Regions from separate parts of the Kitasatospora sp. NPDC058162 genome, predicted to be linked through region 2. Evidence: riboswitches for the same ligand, from Rfam matches in the RefSeq annotation. Region 2 holds a riboswitch; each other region holds the start of a gene.

Region 1 (4,431 bases), on a different contig from region 2:
GCTTCTCGGCCTGGAGGTCGGCGACGGCTTCGGGCTTCGGGAAGTCGGGGTCCTTGCTGCCCATGAGGACGAGGGCGGGGCAGCGGACGGCCGCGCACCAGCCGATGGGCGCGGAGTCGCCGGTGACGTGGCCGCGGGTGGCGGTCCGGCGGCCGGGGGTGCGCAGGGCGGCGACCAGTCCGTCGACGTAGCCGTCGAGGTCGGCGGGGCGGGGGCCGGGGAAGGCCATCTTGCGCAGGTAGTAGCCCCAGACGCCGGGCCACCGGACCATGGCGGCGCCCATGACGACCATGACGCCCTGCATGAGGGCGTTGGCCCGGTATTCGACGAAGGCGTCGATCAGGGCGATACCGGCGACCCGCTGGGGTGCGTCGCCGGCGACCTTGACCACGGTGGCCCCGGTGTAGGACTGCCCGACCAGGACGGCCCGTTGGATGCCGAGGTGGTCGAGCAGGGCCAGGACGTCGGTGGCGACGGCGGCGGGGCTGTAGTCGTCCCAGACGATCGAGGACTCGCCGAAGCCGCGCACGTCCATGGTGATGACCCGGTGGCCGGCGGCGGTGAGCAGCGGGTGCAGGTGCCGGTAGGCGCGGCGGGAGTCGAGCATCCCGGGGAGCAGGACGACGGGGGTGCCGTCGCCCTGCCGGGTGTCGTCGTACGCGAGCCGGCCGCCGGGGACGTCGAGGTACTGGGTGCTCGGGGTGGTGGTGCCGTTCATGGTGGGCCTCCGCTGGCTCGGTCGTTGCTGCCGATAGCCATAAAGCTAAGGCTAATAGCCTTAGCCGTCAAGCGCCCCGTCCGAACCGGCCGCCGGCGGCAGCAGTGCCGACCGTCCAAGTCCTCCCGTTCAGACTCCCTCGGCCCTGAACGGGTCGTGCTCGCTGAGCAGCTTCTCCAGCCGGGCCTGGTCGACCCGGGCGACGGTGTCCGAGGACTCCTGCCGGTCCCGGACCACCTTGGCCAGCGTGAACGAGGAGGTGACGGTGTAGAGGAGGCCGATCCCCAGGAAGGCCCGGGTCCAGCCGCCGACGGGCAGGTAGGCGATCCCGGCCGCGAGGGCGGTGCCGGAGATGGCGAAGGAGAGGACGGCCTGGACGAAGTACGCCGCCGTGGTCCGTGACTGCATCGGTGCGCTCATGGCGCCAGGATGCGGTGGGGCGGTCGGGTCGCACATGAGTAGGAGTACTCAGATGAGCCAGGTGGTCGAGGGGTCGTTCGTTGACGTCCGATCACCTGCTCCACAGCCGTCCCGGGCGGATGGCTTGGAATCAGAGCGTCCTAGGATTAACGTTTGATAACGCAGCGCGGTCGTCAACGCCGTACCCAGACGGCACCGTGCGCCGTCGCCTAATCCCGCCGACCGGCCTCCGGGCAGGTCAGGGAGCCGGGGAACCACGTTCCTTGGGGTGAATCGGCGGGGCTCCGGCCCGGCCGTAGGAGACCTTCCTGCTCCGAACCCGTCAGCTAACCCGGTAGGCGCGAAGGAAGGAAAGGAGCGCGCCTCCGTGGCGTCGACGCACACTCCGGCACACCCGGCCGGCCCCGCAGCCGGTACCCAGCTCCTCGACCACCCCGGCCCGGACGGCCCAGAGTCCTTCGCTCCGGAGGACTTCGCCCCGGAGGCCGAGGCCAACCGCCACCGGATGCCGCGTCAGACCCGCGGAGCCTCCCCGCTGCTCGGCGTCACCGCCGTCGCCGCCACCTTGGGTGCCACCGGCTTCGCCTCCGCGACCCCGGCCGCCGCGCCCGCCATCGAGACCCCGGACGAGGCGCCGGTCGCCCTGGCCGCCGACCCCGGCCTCGCGCTCGCCGCCCGCATCCAGCAGCAGGCCGACAGCCAGCGCACCGCCGCCGAGGAGGGCGCCCGGGTGCAGGCCGCCCAGGAGGCCGAGGCCAAGGCCGCCGCCAAGGAGGCGGAGGCCAAGCGCGCCGCCGAGGAGGCCGAGCGGGCCAAGGCCGCCGCCCTCACCCTGCCGGTGAAGGACTACAACCTCTCCGCCCACTACGGCCAGAGCGCCCGCTACTGGGCCCACCTGCACACCGGCCTGGACTTCGCCGCCGACACCGGCACCGCGGTCCACGCGGTCGGCCAGGGCACCATCACCTCGGCCGGCTGGTCCGGCTCGTACGGCTACCGGATCGTCGAGACCCTGCCCGACGGCACCGAGATCTGGTACTGCCACCTCTCCTCGATCATCCAGGGCTCCGGCAAGGTCACCTCCGGCCAGCAGATCGGCAAGGTCGGCGCGACCGGCAACGTCACCGGCCCGCACCTGCACCTGGAGGTCCGCCCCGGCGGCGGCGCCCCGGTCGACCCGGAGACCTGGCTCCAGCAGCACGGCCTCAACCCGTAAGCACCGCCGAAGACCGTACGGAAGGGCCCCGGGCGCGTCGCCCGGGGCCCTTCCGCGTCATCGGCTCACTCCGCCGGCTGCTCCGCCGAAGCTTCCGGCTCCGCCGCCGCAGCCGCAGCCGTCGCAGCCGCCGACTCCACCGACTCCGCCGACTCCGCCGCGGGCAGCTGCGCCAGATAGGCGTCGATCTCGGCCGCCCCCGGCTCCGGCGCGAGCTCCGGGAACTCCTCCACCAGCAGCCGCGCCAGCCCGGGCACCGTCCAGTCGCCGAGCAGGTCGAGCGCCGCCTCGGCCGCCGCCGCCTCGAACTCCTCGAAGCCCCCGGCCAGTTCGTCCGGCATCGGGCGCCCCAGCGCGTTCAACTCGGCCAGGTTGCGGTAGCTGCGCCGCATCAGGCCGTGCTCCAGCAGCCGCCGCGCGCCGTCGGTGGCCATGCCGACGGACAGCACCCGGCCCGGCCCCCAGCCCTGCTCGTCCGGTTCGTCCAGCCAGCCGGTCGGCCCCAGCGCCCCGTACCAGGCCAGCCGCTCCTCCTCATCGAGCCCGGCGAAGCCGGTCAGCCAGTCCCGGACGGCCGCGGGGTCCGTCACGTCCACCCCGTGGGCGTGCAGCAGCACCGCGTACAGCCGGGGCCAGGTCACCAGGTCGGCGCGGCGCAGCAGCCCGACCGCGACCTCGCCCTGCCACTCGGCCTCGGCGTGCAGCCGCTCCTGGCGCTTGGCGTTGAGCCGCTTCGCGGCCCGCTGGTGGTCGACCAGCAGCCGTACGGCCGCGCCGTAGGCGAACGGGTCCTCCTCCGGCGCGGGTTGGACGTAGAGGTGGAGCCGCTCGTACAGCAGGTGCTCCACCGCGTCGGAGGTCAGTTCGGGCCAGCCGTCGTGCATCCTGCCCTCGCCCAGCTCCAGTAGCGCCAGCACCGTGCGCAGCGGCGCTTCGGCCACCGGCGCGCGGTCCTGCCCGGCCGCCCAGGCGAGCAGGTCGGCGGCCCTGGTGCGCGGGGCGAGCCGCAGGTCTTCGTCGTTCATGCTCCGAACGGTAGTCGCCGGACGCGGGTAGGGTCGGCAGCCATGGTCCCCGTACGCCTCACCGGCCCCCGGCTCGCGATCCGCGAGTACCACCACACCCCGGAGGAACTGGACGCGCTGCACGCGCTGTACGGCGACCCGGAGGTGACCCGCTACCTCCCCTTCGAGCCGCGCGACCGCGAGACCTGTGCCGACCAGCTGGAGCTCTACCTGGAGGAGGCGATGGCCGAGGAGCGGCACACCTACCGGCTCGCCGTGGTCCGGCGGGAGGACGCCGAGGACCCGGAGGACGCGCTGCCGGTCGCGCACGCCAGCCTCACCCTCGGCACGTACCGCTCCGCCTACCTCGGGTACGTGCTCAGTCGCCCGGTGTGGGGCCGCGGCTACGCGGGCGAGATCGCCGGACTGCTCTGCGGGTTCTCCTTCGGAGTGCTCGGCCTGCACCGGCTGGCCGCCCGCGTCGACGTGGAGAACGCGGCCTCGGCCAAGGTGCTCACCCGGCTCGGCTTCCGGCTGGAGGGGCACGTCCGGCACGACCTCCACAAGGGCGGCGTCTGGCGCGACTCGTACCAGTACTCGCTGCTCGCCGACGAGTGGACCGGCCCGGCCGACCCCTCCGGTCCGCGACAGGGGGGTTAACCCCACCCCCGATCCGCCGGTCCCCCGGATGTTTGCCGGGCCGAGCCCCGGCCAGACTGGAACACGTCAGCGAGTGGGAACGACGCGAGAACGACGAGGGGCCGGGGGCCGGGAGATGAGCAGCAGCGGAAGCACGCTGGACCAGGGGTGGGACGCCCCGCGCGGTTACGGCGACGAGGGGGCGCGCCCGGTCCGGGCCCGCCGCACCGAGGAGCCGCCCGGCTTCTGGCGGGCGCCGTTCTCCGGGCACTACTACCGGGAGGTCGGCTACGCGCTCACCGGGCTGCCGGTCGCGATCGTCGGCTTCGTGGTCGCGATCACCCTGTTCTGCCTCGGCGTCGGCACCTTCGTCACCGTCCTCGGCCTGCCGGTGCTGGCCGGTCTGACCACCGCCGCCCGGGGCCTGGGCCGGG
Region 2 (4,431 bases):
CGCCTGGTCTTCCCCGAACCCGCCCGCGACACCGAGGACTTCGGCCACCGGATGCACGACCTGCTCACCGCCGCCGAACACGGCCTCCCGGCCCACCGGAACTGACCGCCGGAACCGACCACCGGAGCTGTCCCCCGAGAGAGGGCCGGCCGCTCACCGCTCCGCCGCCTCCTCCAGCACGATCCGCCCCATCCGCGCGTACAGCTCCGGCCGCCGCCGGCGCAGTACCAGGGCCGTCCCGATGCCCCCCAGGAACACCCCGATCACCAGGTACGGCATCAGCGCGAACAGCAGGGTGCCCGCCGCCGCCCCGGCGGCCGTCCCCCGGTTGGCCACCAGCAGGGCCACCACCGCGCCCATCGCCACCCCGCCGACCAGCGGCGCGACCAGCGTCCGGCACCAGTGCGCGGTCTCCGGGTGCCGGCCCTGCACATGGAAGTACCCCACCACCGCGAAGGAGCAGAGCGTCTGCACGACCAGGATCGCCATCGTCCCCAACAGGGCCAGCAGCGTGAACAGATGGACGTACGGGTCCATCCCCGCCGCCAGGAACGCCAGCACCAGCCCGGCCGCGATCCCCGACTGCACGACCGAGGCCACGTACGGCGAACCGTGCCGCGGGTGGGTCCGCCCGAGCGCCGGGTGCAGCAGCCCCTCCCGCCCGATCGCGTACAAGTACCGTGCGGCGCACTGGTGGAAGGCCATCGCGCAGGCGAACGAGCCGGTGACGACCAGCCATTGGAACAGCGTCACCGCCCAGGCGCCGAGGTGCTCCCCCAGCGGGTCGAAGAACAGGCTGTTCCCGTCCTTGCCCGGCACCGCCCCGCCCGCCACCGCGATCGCGTGCTCAACGCCGTTGCCGGACAGGATCATCCAGGACACGAAGACGTAGAACAGCCCGATCCCGATCACCGACACCATGGTCGCCCGCGGCACCACCCGCTTGGGATCGCGCGACTCCTCCCCGTACATCGCGGTCGACTCGAAGCCCACCCAGGAGCAGAACGCGAAGAACAGTCCCAGCCCGGCCCCGGCCGTGCCCGAACCCCCCACCCCGTTCAGCGCGTTCAGCGGGTTCACCGCCTCGCCGACGATGCCCTCCGGACCGCCGCCGGAGGCCAGCACGGCCAGCGAGACCGCGCCCAGCACCCCGACCTCCAGCACCAGCGCCACCCCGAGCACCTTCGTCGTCAGGTGCAGGTCGAACCAGGCCATCACCCCGATCACCGCCACCCCGGCCAGCGCGTACCAGCCCCAGCCGAGGTCCACGCCCAGCTGCGAACGGACCAGTCCCCGCAGCGAGTACGCGAAGAAGCCGACGACCGAGGCCTCGAAGACGATGTACGCCAGCACCGCGAGCAGCCCCGAGCCCATCCCGACCACCCGGCCCAGCCCGTGCGAGATGTACCCGTAGAACGCCCCGGCCGCCGTGAGGTGCCGGGCCATCGCCACGTACCCGACCGAGAACACGGTGAGCACCACGGTCACCAGGACGTACGCGGCCGGCGCGCCGACCCCGTTGCCCTGCCCGACGATGATCGGCAGGTTCCCCGTCATGGCGGTGATCGGGGCGGCACTGGCGACCGCCATGAACACCACGCCCACCAGGCCGACCGAGTCCGGCTTCAGCCGGTCGACCCCGCCCGACCGGGCCCGTTCCCCGACCACGTCCCCGCTCCGCACGGCCATCCGGCCTCCTCGTCCACCCGGGCGCTCCCGCCCGCCGGACCGGCCGGGCGCTGACTGCCGCCAGGATCGGCACATCGCGGACGGCCCGCAAACAGCCGCAACCAGCCGGTCCGCGCCCGGGGTTGACGCCGCGTTCGACACCTCGAACGCCGAGAACACCGAGAACACGAAGAACGCCGAGAACACCCCGAGCCGGGAACACCCGGGCCGGGAAACGGAAGCAGCCGGCCCGGCCGCGCGAGAGAGAGGTGTCTCGCACGGCCGGGCCGGCCATGGGCGTGTCCCGCGCCCAGGTCCACTGGTGCGGCGATCACCCGGTCGAGCGGTCACCCGACATGACCATCCCGGGCGGTCGATTCGCCCCGCATCAGCGGTGGTTCAGAAGGTCCTGCGGAAGGACCGGGTGGGTCAGAGCGCGACGCCGTGCGCCCGCAGGTAGGCGACCGGGTCGATGTCCGAGCCGTACTCCGGACCGGTACGGATCTCGAAGTGCAGGTGCGGGCCGGTCACGTTGCCGGTCGCACCGGAGAGGCCGAGCTGCTGGCCGGCGGTGACGGTCTGACCAACGCTCACGCCGATCGAGGACAGGTGCGCGTACTGGGCGTACTTGCCGTCGCCGAGCTGGATCTCGACCTCGTTGCCGTAGGCGCCGTCGTAACCGGCCTTCACCACCACGCCGTTGGCGACGGCGCGCAGCGGGGTGCCGGTGGAGGCGACGAAGTCCTGGCCGGTGTGGTGGCCGGAGGCCCACATCGAGCCGGCCACGCCGTAGGCCTCGCCCAGCACGGGGTTGGCGACCGGGGCGAGGTAGCCGGAGGTGGCGGCGACCGGGGCGGCGGTGACGGCCTGGGCCGGGGCGGCGGTCTGGACCTGGGTCTGCAGCTGAGCACCCGGCTTGGCAGCCTCGGTCTGGACCTGCACCTGGGAGTCCGCGGCGGCGGGCTTGACCGGCTTGGCCGGCTTCGCCGGGGCCGGGGCGGCGGCCGGGGCCGCGGGCTTCGCGGCGTCAGCGGCGTGGCCCGCGAGGGCCAGCTGCTGACCGGGGAAGATCAGGTTCGGGTCGGCACCGACCACCGAGCGGTTCTGCTCGTACAGCGCGTGCCAGCCGCCCTCGACGTGCTTGGTGTCGGCGATCTGCGACAGGGTGTCACCGCTGACGACGCGGTAGCTCCCCTGGGCGGCGGCCGGAGCGGCGGCCTGCGAAGCGGCCGGGGCGGCCGGGGCGGCGGCGGCCGCCGGGGCGGTGTCCGCCTGGGCGCTCATCGCGGTCACGAGCGGCAGGACGAACGAGACGCCGGTGACGGCGGTGGCGATGCCGATGCGGGCGGCACGGGGCAGGGCGATACGACGAGCCTGTGCAGGCATGGAATTTTCCTCTCCGACGCCTGCGAGGTGAGCTGTCGGGTTCGGGCTGGAGTTGCCCGGCCGCATGCGCGGCTTCACCCCAAGCCGGTCCTGGTCGTCCGTGCCCTGAAAAGGCGCGAACTCCGGTCCGGCGACTTACCTGTGGGTCCCCCGCTCCTGCCGTACAGAGTTCAGTGCGAGCCACCGGGCAGCGGCAGGACTCGGCGTTCCACCCGGTGGATCCGCCCGGGCTGGCCGGGCGGTCGCTGAACTAAAACTCATCCGTTCAGGTGAAGCAATGTCGATCTCTTGAATCCGCAACCAACCCCGCCGCCACCGTCACCCTCCGAATGATCCGCTGTACCGTACGTGCACAATCCATTCACCCGGAGCCACTGATCCACGACGCTGCGCCGACCGGGCCACCCCTGCGCGACCCTTCGCTCACGCACCGCCACCGGCCGACACACCACCCGGTGACCCTTGTCACGTACACCCCGGCGGGCGCAGGATTCGGCCCGTGGCCACCTCTCAAGCCGGCACCCTGCGCCTCGGCACCGCACAGGGTCGCTGGGTACTCCTCGCAACGGTGCTCGGCTCCAGCATGGCGATGCTCGACGGCACGGTGGTGAACGTCGCCCTGCCCCGGATCGGCGCCGACCTCGGCGCCTCCCTCGCCTCCCTGCAATGGACCCTGAACGCCTATCTGCTCACCCTGGCCGGCCTGATCCTGCTCGGCGGCGCCCTCGGCGACCGCTACGGACGGCGCCGGGTCTTCCTGATCGGCGTGGTCTGGTTCGCCGTCGCCTCCGCGGCCTGCGCCGCCGCCCCGACCATCCACGTGCTGATCGCCGCCCGCGCCGTCCAGGGCATCGGCGGGGCGCTGCTCACCCCGGGCTCGCTCGCCATGCTCCAGGCGGTCTTCCACCCGGACGACCGCTCGGCGGCGGTCGGCCTCTGGTCCGGCCTGGGCGGGGTGTCGGCGGCCGTCGGCCCCTTCCTCGGCGGCTGGCTGGTGGACGGCCCCGGCTGGCGCTGGATCTTCCTGCTGAACCTGCCGCTGGCTGCCGCCGTGATCGCGGTGACCTCCCGCTACGTCCCGGAGAGCCGGGACGAGTCCGCCACCGGCCGCTTCGACGTGCCCGGCGCCCTGCTCGCCGCCCTCGCCCTCGGCGCGATCACCTACGCGCTCACCGCCGCCGGGGAGGGGCTGTCCCCCGTCGTCTGGGTCACCGGCGCGATCGGCCTGCTGCTGGCCGCCGCCTTCGTGGCCGTCGAGCGGCGCGCGCCCGACCCGATGCTGCCGCTCGGACTGTTCTCCTCCCGGCTGTTCACCGCCGTGAACCTGGTCACCCTCTGTGTCTACGCGGCGTTCAGCGGGGTGTTCTTCCTGCTGGT
Region 3 (4,431 bases), on a different contig from region 2:
ACGGGACATTGCAGGTGCATAAGGCCTTTTACCCGCCGCCGCGAACTCTTCACGGACCCTTCTCCTGACGGTACGTAAACGGACATAGCCGACTGAATCGACGGCCCGTCCATAACCGGCCGTGAGCGGCCCCCCGCTGAATGTTGATCTTCGAATGCCGGGAGTCGCACCACTGTGACGCTCCGTCAGACCGTCCTCGGCCTGTGAGACATCTCACGCACTTCTCATGCAACGGCCCGCCCCTCGGGACACGTCTGGGCAACTGCGCGGGTTCGTCCGGGGCTTGGGCGAAGAATGTCCGGATTGTAGGCAATCGGCCCGGACCGGCACGACGGGGACACGGCCTCCGCACCACGGCCGCCCGAAACCCGTACGGCAGCCGACTGCAGGCCTGACGGGCAGATGTCCTACGATCTCCGGCATGAGCACCGCAGCCATCCCGGGCGCGCCACTGCCCGTCCGCACTCCAGGCTCCCGTGCGCGGGGGCGCCACCGCCGCCCCGAGCGCCCCGAGATCCGCACCGGCTCGCCGGCCCTGGTGCTCGCCGTTCCGGCGTCCGCGGGGCCCGAGTCCCGTTCGGTCGTCGAGGAGCTGCTGTCGATCGTCCGCAGCGAGCACACCGGCGTCCAGGCCGCGGTCGGCTACCTCCCGACCGCCGGCACCGAGGCCTCGGAGGAGCGCACCGTCGCGGAGCTGCTGGCGACGGCCGCCGAGGCCGGACTGCCGACGCCCGTCGTGGTGCCGCTGGTCCCGGGCCCGCACGACTTCCTGACCGGACTTCACGCCCTCGCCGCCGAGTACGGCGCGACCGTCACCGACGCCCTGGGCCCGCACCCGCTGCTCGCCGAGGCCGTCCACGTCCGGCTGTCCGAGGCCGGGCTGGCCCGGGCCGACCGGGCCCGGCTGTTCGCCATCGCGACCGCCGCGGACGGCGTGGTCCTGACCACCGTCGGCGGCGAGGACGCGGCCGCCGCGGCCGGGATCACCGGCGTACTGCTGGCCGCCCGGCTGGCCGTCCCGGTCGTCGCCGCCGCGCTCGACGTGCCCGGCTCGGTCGCCGCGGCCGTCAACCACCTCAAGGAGACCGGCTCCGAGCGCCCGGCACTGGCCCCGCTCGTCATCGGCCCTGAGGCGGACTCCGAACTGCTCGCCACGGCCGCCGAGGAGACCGGCTGCCCGTCGGCGGCGCCGCTCGGCGCCTACCCGACCGTCGGCCAGCTGATCGCCTCCACCTACCTGGCCGCGCTGCCGACGCCGACGGCGGAGGAGCTCGCCGAGGCCGAGGCGGAGGCCGCCGCCACCGGCGGGGCCGGGGAGGGCTCCCGCCGCGCCCACGCGGCCGCCGAAGGGCCCGTGGAGGGCTGACACAGGCCGGTCGTACCCCCGCCGGCCACCGCCGGCGGACCCGCACCACCCAAGGGCCCGGAACGACTTCGTTCCGGGCCCTTTCGACGTGTTCTGATTCGCCCCACTGCAGAACTAAAGGGAGCTAAGCGGGCAATGCCATGCAATGTCCGTTTCCGGCACATTTGTCGATGAAGGGCCGGCGCATTGCCCGGCGCTCGATTCACTGCCGCTCCCCCCGGCTCACCGGCGCACCCCTGTTGCACTCCAACGCTCCGTCATCTCGTTTCTGAGGCGGAGCCAGTTGCAAGAATCCGCCGCGATATTGCTGGAAAACGATCATTTCCGATCATGAATTTCGCGCCATTTGGAGTTTCTCACTAAACCGTGATGTGCATCACAGGTATTTGCAGTTTGAACTTAAGTCTGCTTAACGTGCTCCCCGTTCGTGACCACACGGACCCAGTTCATCCGCGACGCCGAGTCCTGCCGTCGGATGTCCTGGCAAGCGCGAAAACGCATCACGGCAGGAGCGGGGGAACCACAGGTAAGCCGCCCCGGACCGATTTCCGAAACGGTCCAGGGCTAGGGGTGAAGCCGCGCCCACAGCGCGGCCGGGCAACTCCAGCCCGAATCCGACAGCTCACCTCGCAGGCGTGGGAGAGGACCGCGTCTTCATGCTGCCTTCCAACGGCAACCGCCTGTCCAGCCGCACCCGTCGCGTGATCGCCGCCCTCGGCGTCGCGGGCGTCGGCCTCACCATCCCCTGCCTGACCACCGGCACCGCGAACGCCGCCCCCGTCTCCACCTGGGACAAGGTCGCCCAGTGCGAGAGCAGCGGCGACTGGAGCATCAACACCGGCAACGGCTTCTACGGCGGCCTCCAGTTCACCTCCAGCACCTGGGCGGCCTTCGGCGGCAACGCCTACGCCCCGCAGGCCAACCAGGCCACCAAGGACCAGCAGATCGCCGTCGCCGAGAAGGTCCTCGCCTCGCAGGGCCCCGGCGCCTGGCCGGTCTGCTCCGTCCAGGCCGGGCTGACCAAGGGCGGCGCCGCCGCCTCCGTCGACACCTCGGCCGGCTCCGCGGCCGCCAAGCCCGCCGCCAAGCCCGCCCAGACCGGCACCCCGGCCGCGAAGCCCGCCAAGCCGGCCGCGCCCGCGCAGGACCAGGCGCAGGCCTCCGGCGACTCCGCCAACAGCACCTGGGCCAAGAAGCAGCAGGCCCAGGCCCAGGCCGCCGGCTACACCGTGGTCGACGGCGACTGGCTGTCCTCGATCGCCGACAAGCACAACGTCCAGGGCGGCTGGCAGCGGCTGTACGAGCTCAACCGCAGCACCCTCACCGAGGGCCCGGACACCATCTACCCGGGCGAGCAGCTGACCTTCGGTGACGACGCCTCGGCCCAGGCCGACCAGTCCGCCACCAAGTCCGGCTCGGACTTCACCTGGTTCAACCGCTCGCAGAAGGCCGGTCAGGCCTCGAACGGCGGTGCCGTGAACGCCAAGCCGGCCGCCCAGAAGCCCGCGTCGAAGCCGGCCGCCCAGGCGCAGACCCCGGCCGCGGCCCCGGCCGCCTCCGGCAGCATGGCCGCCGCGGTCTCCTTCGCCGAGTCGAAGGTCGGCCAGGCGTACGTCTACGGCGGCACCGGCAACGGCGGTTGGGACTGCTCCGGCCTGACCCAGGCCGCGCTGCGCGCCGCGGGCATCAACATCCCGCGCGTCGCCGCCGACCAGGCCGCCGCCAGCACCCACGTGTCGCTGGACAGCCTGCAGCCGGGCGACCTGCTGTTCTGGTCGAACAACGGCCAGGACTCCGGCGTCTACCACGTCGGCATCTACGTCGGCAACGGCCAGTACGTCGAGGCCGCCAACCCGAGCGTGGGCGTCCGCCTGCAGACCGTCGCCAACTGGGCCCCGGACTTCGCCGGCCGGGTCTGACGTATCTGAGTAACCGCGAACAGCTGACGCCGAAGCCCCGGGAAGAGCTCGCTCGCTCCTCCCGGGGCTCCGGCGTACCCGCGGGAAGTACCCACGCGACGCACCCGCGCGACGCGCCGCCGCCGGAAGCCGAACGCCCGGATTCCGCATGGTCAAACTCCGGCCCGCGGGGCATGCTGCTGCTCTGCACCCGAGGAGGAGTCACCATGGCCCAGGTCACCATCACCCTCGACGCGAACCTCGCGATCGACGCGATGCTGCTCTCCGGCACCAAGAACCCGCAGGACGCCGTCGAACTGGTCGTGCGCGACTACCTGGCCCGCGGCCGCCGCACCGAGACCCGGACCGGCGAAGCGGCCGACGGCCACCGGGTCTCCACCGACCGCCCGGCCGCCCAGGAGGGCTGACCGCCCGCCGGCCGCGCGACCGCCCGAGAAGGCCGAGCCGGCCGCGGGAGCCGAAGGGCCACCACACGCCGACGGGCCCCGGAGAGCAACCGCCCTCCGGGGCCCGTCAGTTGGCCCGGTCCGCCCGGCCTCAGCGCGCGCAGGCCCCGGTGGAGCCCCGCATCACCAGCTCCGGCTGGAACATGAACTCCCCGCGCTGGGCGGAGTTCCCGCCGACCTCCTCCAGCAGCGCGTCCACCGCCGCCGTCGCCATCGCCTCGACCGGCTGGCGGATCGTGGTCAACGGCGGCTCGGTGAAGGCGATCAGCGGCGAGTCGTCGAAGCCGACCACCGACACGTCGTGCGGCACCGACAGCCCGCGCTGGCGCACCGCCCGGATCGCCCCGAGCGCCATCATGTCGCTGCCGCAGACGATCGCCGTGCAGCCCTTGTCGAGCAGCGCGCCGGCCGCCGCGTGCCCGCCCTCCACGCTGAACAGCGTGTGGTGGACGAGCTCCTCGGCCTCCTCCCGGCTGCGCCCGAGCACCTCCCGCATCGCCGCGGTGAAGCCCTCGATCTTGCGCAGCACCGGCACGTACCGCCGCTGCCCGACCGCCAGGCCGATCCGCTCGTGCCCGAGCTCGGCCAGGTGCTGGACGGCCATCCACATCGCGGACCGGTCGTCCGGCGAGATGAACGGCGCGTCGATCTTCTCGCTGTAGCCGTTGATCAGCACGAACGGCACCCCGCGCCCGGACAG
Region 4 (4,431 bases), on a different contig from region 2:
CTCTCGCGGCCACGGCTCGGACACCCTGGTGCGGGCGCGGCCCGCGACGGCGCGGGCCGCCGGAGCACGGGAGCAGGGTGGACGGCGTGGAGCAGCACGGAGTACGGGGCGGCGCGGGGCGCAGGAGGTTCGGCCGGGCCGGATTGCTGGCGGCGGTGACGGCGGGCTGCGCGGTGGCCGCGCTGGCCGTCGGCCCGTCCTGGGCGGTGCGGCATCCGGTGGCGCGTCCGGAGTTGGGGGGCGTCGCGCCGGGGGCGCCCATGGCATCCACGCTGCCTGCCGTGGTCGCCGCGACGTCCCGCTCCCACCTGGAGGTCGTCCGGATCGACCCGGATCCGGCGCCACCCGGCGGCGCCACCACCATCCACGCCTTCGTGGCCAATCTGGGCCCGGACACCACCGCCTCGCCGCTCACGATCACGGTCACCCTGCCGCACGGGGTGATCCCGGAGGGCCCGTACTTCCCCGAGGACTGTGCGGTCGTCTCGCGCGGCAGGCAGGTGCGCTGCGTGTTCGGTCCCGGGCTGCCGGACGGGCGCAGCGTGACCGCCCTCGTCCCGGTCCGACTCTCCGACGACCTGCCGTTCGGGGTCCTGGAGGGCGGCTCGGTCGAGGTGCGCAGCGCGGACGACCCCGGTGGCAGGGGCCACCGGGAGGAGTTCGACATCAGGGTCATCGAGACGCCGGGCGACTGACGGACCGGAACGCCCCACCGGTCACCGGGCGCCGGCGAGCGGCTGCCGGGCTTCCGGTGACCGGTGGGGCGGGTTCGTGGCTACCGGTGGAGGCGCTCACCGGTGGACGTGGCTACCGGTAGACGCGGACGTAGTCGGCGGCCATGGTGATCGGGGTGTTCCCCTGCGGGGCCGGGTGGTACTTGCCGGCGCTCACCGAGAGGTTGAGGATCAGGTACGCCGAGAAGTTGGCGCCCACGCCCTTGCCGTCCGAGAACACCTTGACGCCGTTGACGTACCAGTCCACCGAGTTGGCGCCGTAGTAGGTGCCGATGGTCACCCACTGGTCGGCGGCGACGGCGCTCGGGTCGGTGTAGTAGTCGGGGTTGCCGGGGTTGACGTGGTTGGTCAGCTCCAGCAGGTTCGGGTTGTCGGGGTGGTACTCGAAGGAGTCGATCTCCCCGTTGCCGTTCTTCCAGGTCCACAGGGCGGGCCAGGCGCCGGTGCCGGCGGGCAGCTTGACCCGGGTCTCGGCGTAGTCGCCGGTCTTGACCTGGAAGCCCTCGGCGGAGCCCTCGGTGGTCAGGAAGCCGGTGTTCCAGGACTGCTGGCCGTTCTCCAGGGTGGGCCCGCCCGGGGTGGCGGTGAAGGTGGCGACGCCGTTCGCGACGGTGACGTTGTTCTTGTTCAGCCAGTCGAGCTTGTTGTCGTCCGGGTTGTGGTTCCCGTACTTGTACGCGCTGCTCTTGTCGCCGACCCAGCGCTGGCCCCAGTCGATCGGGCTGTTGAACTCGTCGGACCAGGTCAGCGACTTGCCGGCGATCGGGGAGGACGGCGCCGGGGTGCTCGGGGTCGCGGTGGCGCTCGGGCTCGCGGTCGGGCTCGGGGCCGTGGTCGGCGCGGTGGTCGGCGCCGTCGTCGGGGTCGGCTTGGCGGTCGGCGTCGCGGTGGCGGTGGGAGTGGGAGTGGGGGTGACGGTGGCCGTCGGGGACGGCTTGGCGCTCGGGGTCGCGGTGGCCGTGGGCGTCGCGGTGGCGCTCGGCGTCGGAGTCGCGGTCGGAGTCGCGGTCGGCGTCGGCGCACCGGTGCGGGAGACCACCAGCTGCTGCGAGGGCAGGTTGTGCCAGCTGCCGCCGAGGTCCTGCCAGAAGCCGAACTGGGTGTACGTCCCGGCGGGCAGGGTGCGCGCGCCGCTGGTGAAGCTGAGCCCGCTCGGGCAGAGCTGCACGTTGGTGGCGTTGCCCGGGAAGTCCAGGTTGGTGCCGCGCGCGTCGCGCACGCCGACGCCGACGGTCCTGGCGGTGAAGCAGGACGAGGAGTGCAGGCTCAGCGAGGCGGTGGTGGCCCGGCCGGCGACCATGGTGGCGGGCCCGAGCCGGTCCTGGGTGACGGTCGGCCCGGTGGCGGCCTGGGCGCCGGAGACGGACGGCAGTCCGAACAGCCCGGCGCCGGCGATGGCGAGCGCCCCGGTGGCCGCGAGGGCGGCGTTGCGGCTGCGGTGTGACGGAAGGGCGTGGCGGGGCGCGCGACGGCGCCGGGCAGGCTGGTGCATGGGGTGTCCTCTGCCACGCCTGCGAGGTGAGCTGTCGGATTCGGGCTGCAGTTGCCCGGCCGCCTGTGGAGCGGCTTCACCCCTAGCCTCGGCCCGCACGACGATGCGTACGGGCCGGGCGCTGACCTTGGTTCCCCCGCTCCCGTCCGCTGTGGTGCTCGGGTGCCCGCCGGCGGGTGGACGGGACTCGGCGTCCCGGCGGCGGGGTCCGCGACAGCGGACGACGGTTGCAGGCTAGGCAGGCCGTCCGTGAACGGACAACCCGATCAAGCCGGTTGTCGCACAGCTCACAGTGGTGTCGATCAACGACACTGCGTGGCGGCCGAGTTGATCAAACGCGTCGCCCCCTGGTCCGCCGCCGCGGCGGTGGGGGTTCAGCCGAGCCAGGCCGCCACCTGGGCTTCGGCGTCCGGCGACCAGGCCAGCTCCAGGTGGTTGAGCCCGGTGAGCAGCCGGGTGCCGCCGACCGTGCCGATGCCGGTGGTGTCCAGGGCGCTCGCGGTGAACACGATGCCGTCGCTGGGCCCGCGGTTCTCGTCGAGCACGCCCGGGATGTCCGCGGCGCCACCCGCGAGCAGGTAGGTGGGCACCGAGGCGGGGATCCCGGCCCGCTGGAGCGGGGCGATCAGCGAGCCGGCGTCGATGGCCGCATGGATGCCCTGCCCGGAGGTGTAGAAGCCCTGGCCGCCGTAGTAGGTGGTCCACCAGTCCTGGGCGGTGGTGTCCACCCCGTAGACGGCGTCCCAGCGGGCGAGCAGCTGGCGCTGGCCCGGGTAGCAGTCGCTGCCGCCGGTCGGCAGCACCCCGAGGCAGGGCTGCGCGGTGTACGTGCCGTAGCAGGTCATGGTCAGGTGCGGGGACGGCGCGTTTGCCGTGCCGCCGCAGGCCGGCCAGATCGCCGGGTCGAAGTCCCAGCCGTGCGCGTACACGTAGTCGAGCCCGCCGTGCGGCCCGCCGAGGGTGACCAGTCGGCGCACGTCGCCCGCGTACGCCCGCCCCCAGGACGGGCGCACCGAGGACACGTACGCCCGGGCGGCCACCTCGCCCTTGCTCCAGGCCACCACGTCGACCTGGGGCACCCCGAGCCGGGCCCGGATCAGCGCGATCGCGTCCCCGACGGCCTGGGCCTGGAGCAGGTTGTCGCCGTGCTTGTGGGCGAACCCGATGGCGAACACCCGGTGCCCGCCGCCCGCCAGGTACTGGGCGAGACCGGTGGACGGGCAGGCGGACGCCCCGCAGGTGCCGCCCTCCCCCGGGTTCGCCCAGGCGCGGTCGGCGTTGTCGTTGGCGCCGTGGACCAGCAGGACGGGGGTACCGGTGCCGCCGGCGTCCCATCCGGCGGCGGAGTACAGCAGGAAGCGGCCGGAGGAGGGCTCGCCGGTGCCGAAGTAGGTGCGGCGGGCGCCGTCCTGGTCGCCCCGGCCATCGGCGGGGAACTGCTCGGTGCGGAAGCCCGGGGTGGGGTCGAGGTAGCGCTCGACCCTGGCCCAGCCGTTGCCGGGGGTGGGGAAGGTCGCTTCGAGGGTGAGGGGGGCGGCGGGGACGGCGGGGACGGCTGCGGTAGCGGGGGTGGCCGCTGCTCCGGCGGTGGGGGCGCCGAGGAGCAGGGCGGTGAGGGTCAGGAGCAGCGCGGCGAGCGCGGCGGGGACGCGGCTACGGGTGGGGGTACGTCTCATGGGCGTGGACGGTAGGACCGGCGCCCGGTCCGCGCCCATGTGCCGGTCGCACACGGTGAGCAGTACGGCGGTGGCGGACCGTACCGTGGCCGCCGTGGCGCGGGGCCGCCCGAAGTCCGCCCGGTCGGATAAATTGGAACCCTGGGATTTTCCGCGGTGCACAAGAGCACCGGGGCCCGCACTGTACGACCTGTCCCACCCGCAGTACCCGCACCACCCGCACGGTCCGCACCACCCGTCCCCCGCTCCAGAAAAGAGGTCCCGCCCCACCATGACCGCGTCCCTGCCCGCCTTCGCCGGCCGTACCTACGTCTTCCGGGCCGACAACGGCGCAGCCTTCCGCAACTCCTACTCGGCCGACGGCACCCGGCTGCGCTGGGAGGGTCTCGGCGAGTCGGCGGGCCAGTGGGAGGACGTGCGGCTGCACGTGGCCGAAGTCGCACCGGAGATCTACTTCATCAGCTGGACGGAGCAGAGCGGGATCACCGTGAGCCACGTGATGGACCTCAACGCACTGACCGTACGGGCC

The links. Region 2 has a riboswitch for cyclic di-AMP ahead of ACFVXG_RS41590 (peptidoglycan DD-metalloendopeptidase family protein). Riboswitches for the same ligand answer to the same signal wherever they lie in the genome.
Region 1: linked by a shared signal. The riboswitch ahead of ACFVXG_RS44580 (M23 family metallopeptidase) and the one ahead of ACFVXG_RS41590 (peptidoglycan DD-metalloendopeptidase family protein) in region 2 are both predicted to bind cyclic di-AMP.
Region 3: linked by a shared signal. The riboswitch ahead of ACFVXG_RS06325 (transglycosylase family protein) and the one ahead of ACFVXG_RS41590 (peptidoglycan DD-metalloendopeptidase family protein) in region 2 are both predicted to bind cyclic di-AMP.
Region 4: linked by a shared signal. The riboswitch ahead of ACFVXG_RS05470 (hypothetical protein) and the one ahead of ACFVXG_RS41590 (peptidoglycan DD-metalloendopeptidase family protein) in region 2 are both predicted to bind cyclic di-AMP.

The regions. Positions count from the first base shown of each region.
Region 1 covers NZ_JBHVUS010000060.1:10,864-15,294, forward strand. The annotation lists gene ACFVXG_RS44570 (alpha/beta fold hydrolase) at 1-718, opposite strand, end outside; gene ACFVXG_RS44575 (YiaA/YiaB family inner membrane protein) at 848-1,138, opposite strand; cyclic di-AMP (ydaO/yuaA leader) riboswitch at 1,335-1,493, shown strand; gene ACFVXG_RS44580 (M23 family metallopeptidase) at 1,506-2,354, shown strand; gene ACFVXG_RS44585 (hypothetical protein) at 2,420-3,379, opposite strand; gene ACFVXG_RS44590 (GNAT family N-acetyltransferase) at 3,422-4,018, shown strand; gene ACFVXG_RS44595 (sensor domain-containing protein) at 4,134-4,431, shown strand, end outside.
Region 2 covers NZ_JBHVUS010000046.1:39,860-44,290, reverse strand. The annotation lists gene ACFVXG_RS41600 (DUF2470 domain-containing protein) at 1-105, shown strand, start outside; gene ACFVXG_RS41595 (APC family permease) at 154-1,689, opposite strand; gene ACFVXG_RS41590 (peptidoglycan DD-metalloendopeptidase family protein) at 2,098-3,054, opposite strand; cyclic di-AMP (ydaO/yuaA leader) riboswitch at 3,057-3,240, opposite strand; gene ACFVXG_RS41585 (MFS transporter) at 3,638-4,431, shown strand, end outside.
Region 3 covers NZ_JBHVUS010000002.1:640,309-644,739, reverse strand. The annotation lists gene ACFVXG_RS06330 (hypothetical protein) at 422-1,366, shown strand; cyclic di-AMP (ydaO/yuaA leader) riboswitch at 1,845-2,015, shown strand; gene ACFVXG_RS06325 (transglycosylase family protein) at 2,023-3,285, shown strand; gene ACFVXG_RS06320 (hypothetical protein) at 3,492-3,692, shown strand; gene ACFVXG_RS06315 (LacI family DNA-binding transcriptional regulator) at 3,823-4,431, opposite strand, start outside.
Region 4 covers NZ_JBHVUS010000002.1:436,620-441,050, reverse strand. The annotation lists gene ACFVXG_RS05475 (hypothetical protein) at 87-695, shown strand; gene ACFVXG_RS05470 (hypothetical protein) at 808-2,226, opposite strand; cyclic di-AMP (ydaO/yuaA leader) riboswitch at 2,228-2,352, opposite strand; gene ACFVXG_RS05465 (esterase/lipase family protein) at 2,601-3,902, opposite strand; gene ACFVXG_RS05460 (MoaF N-terminal domain-containing protein) at 4,174-4,431, shown strand, end outside.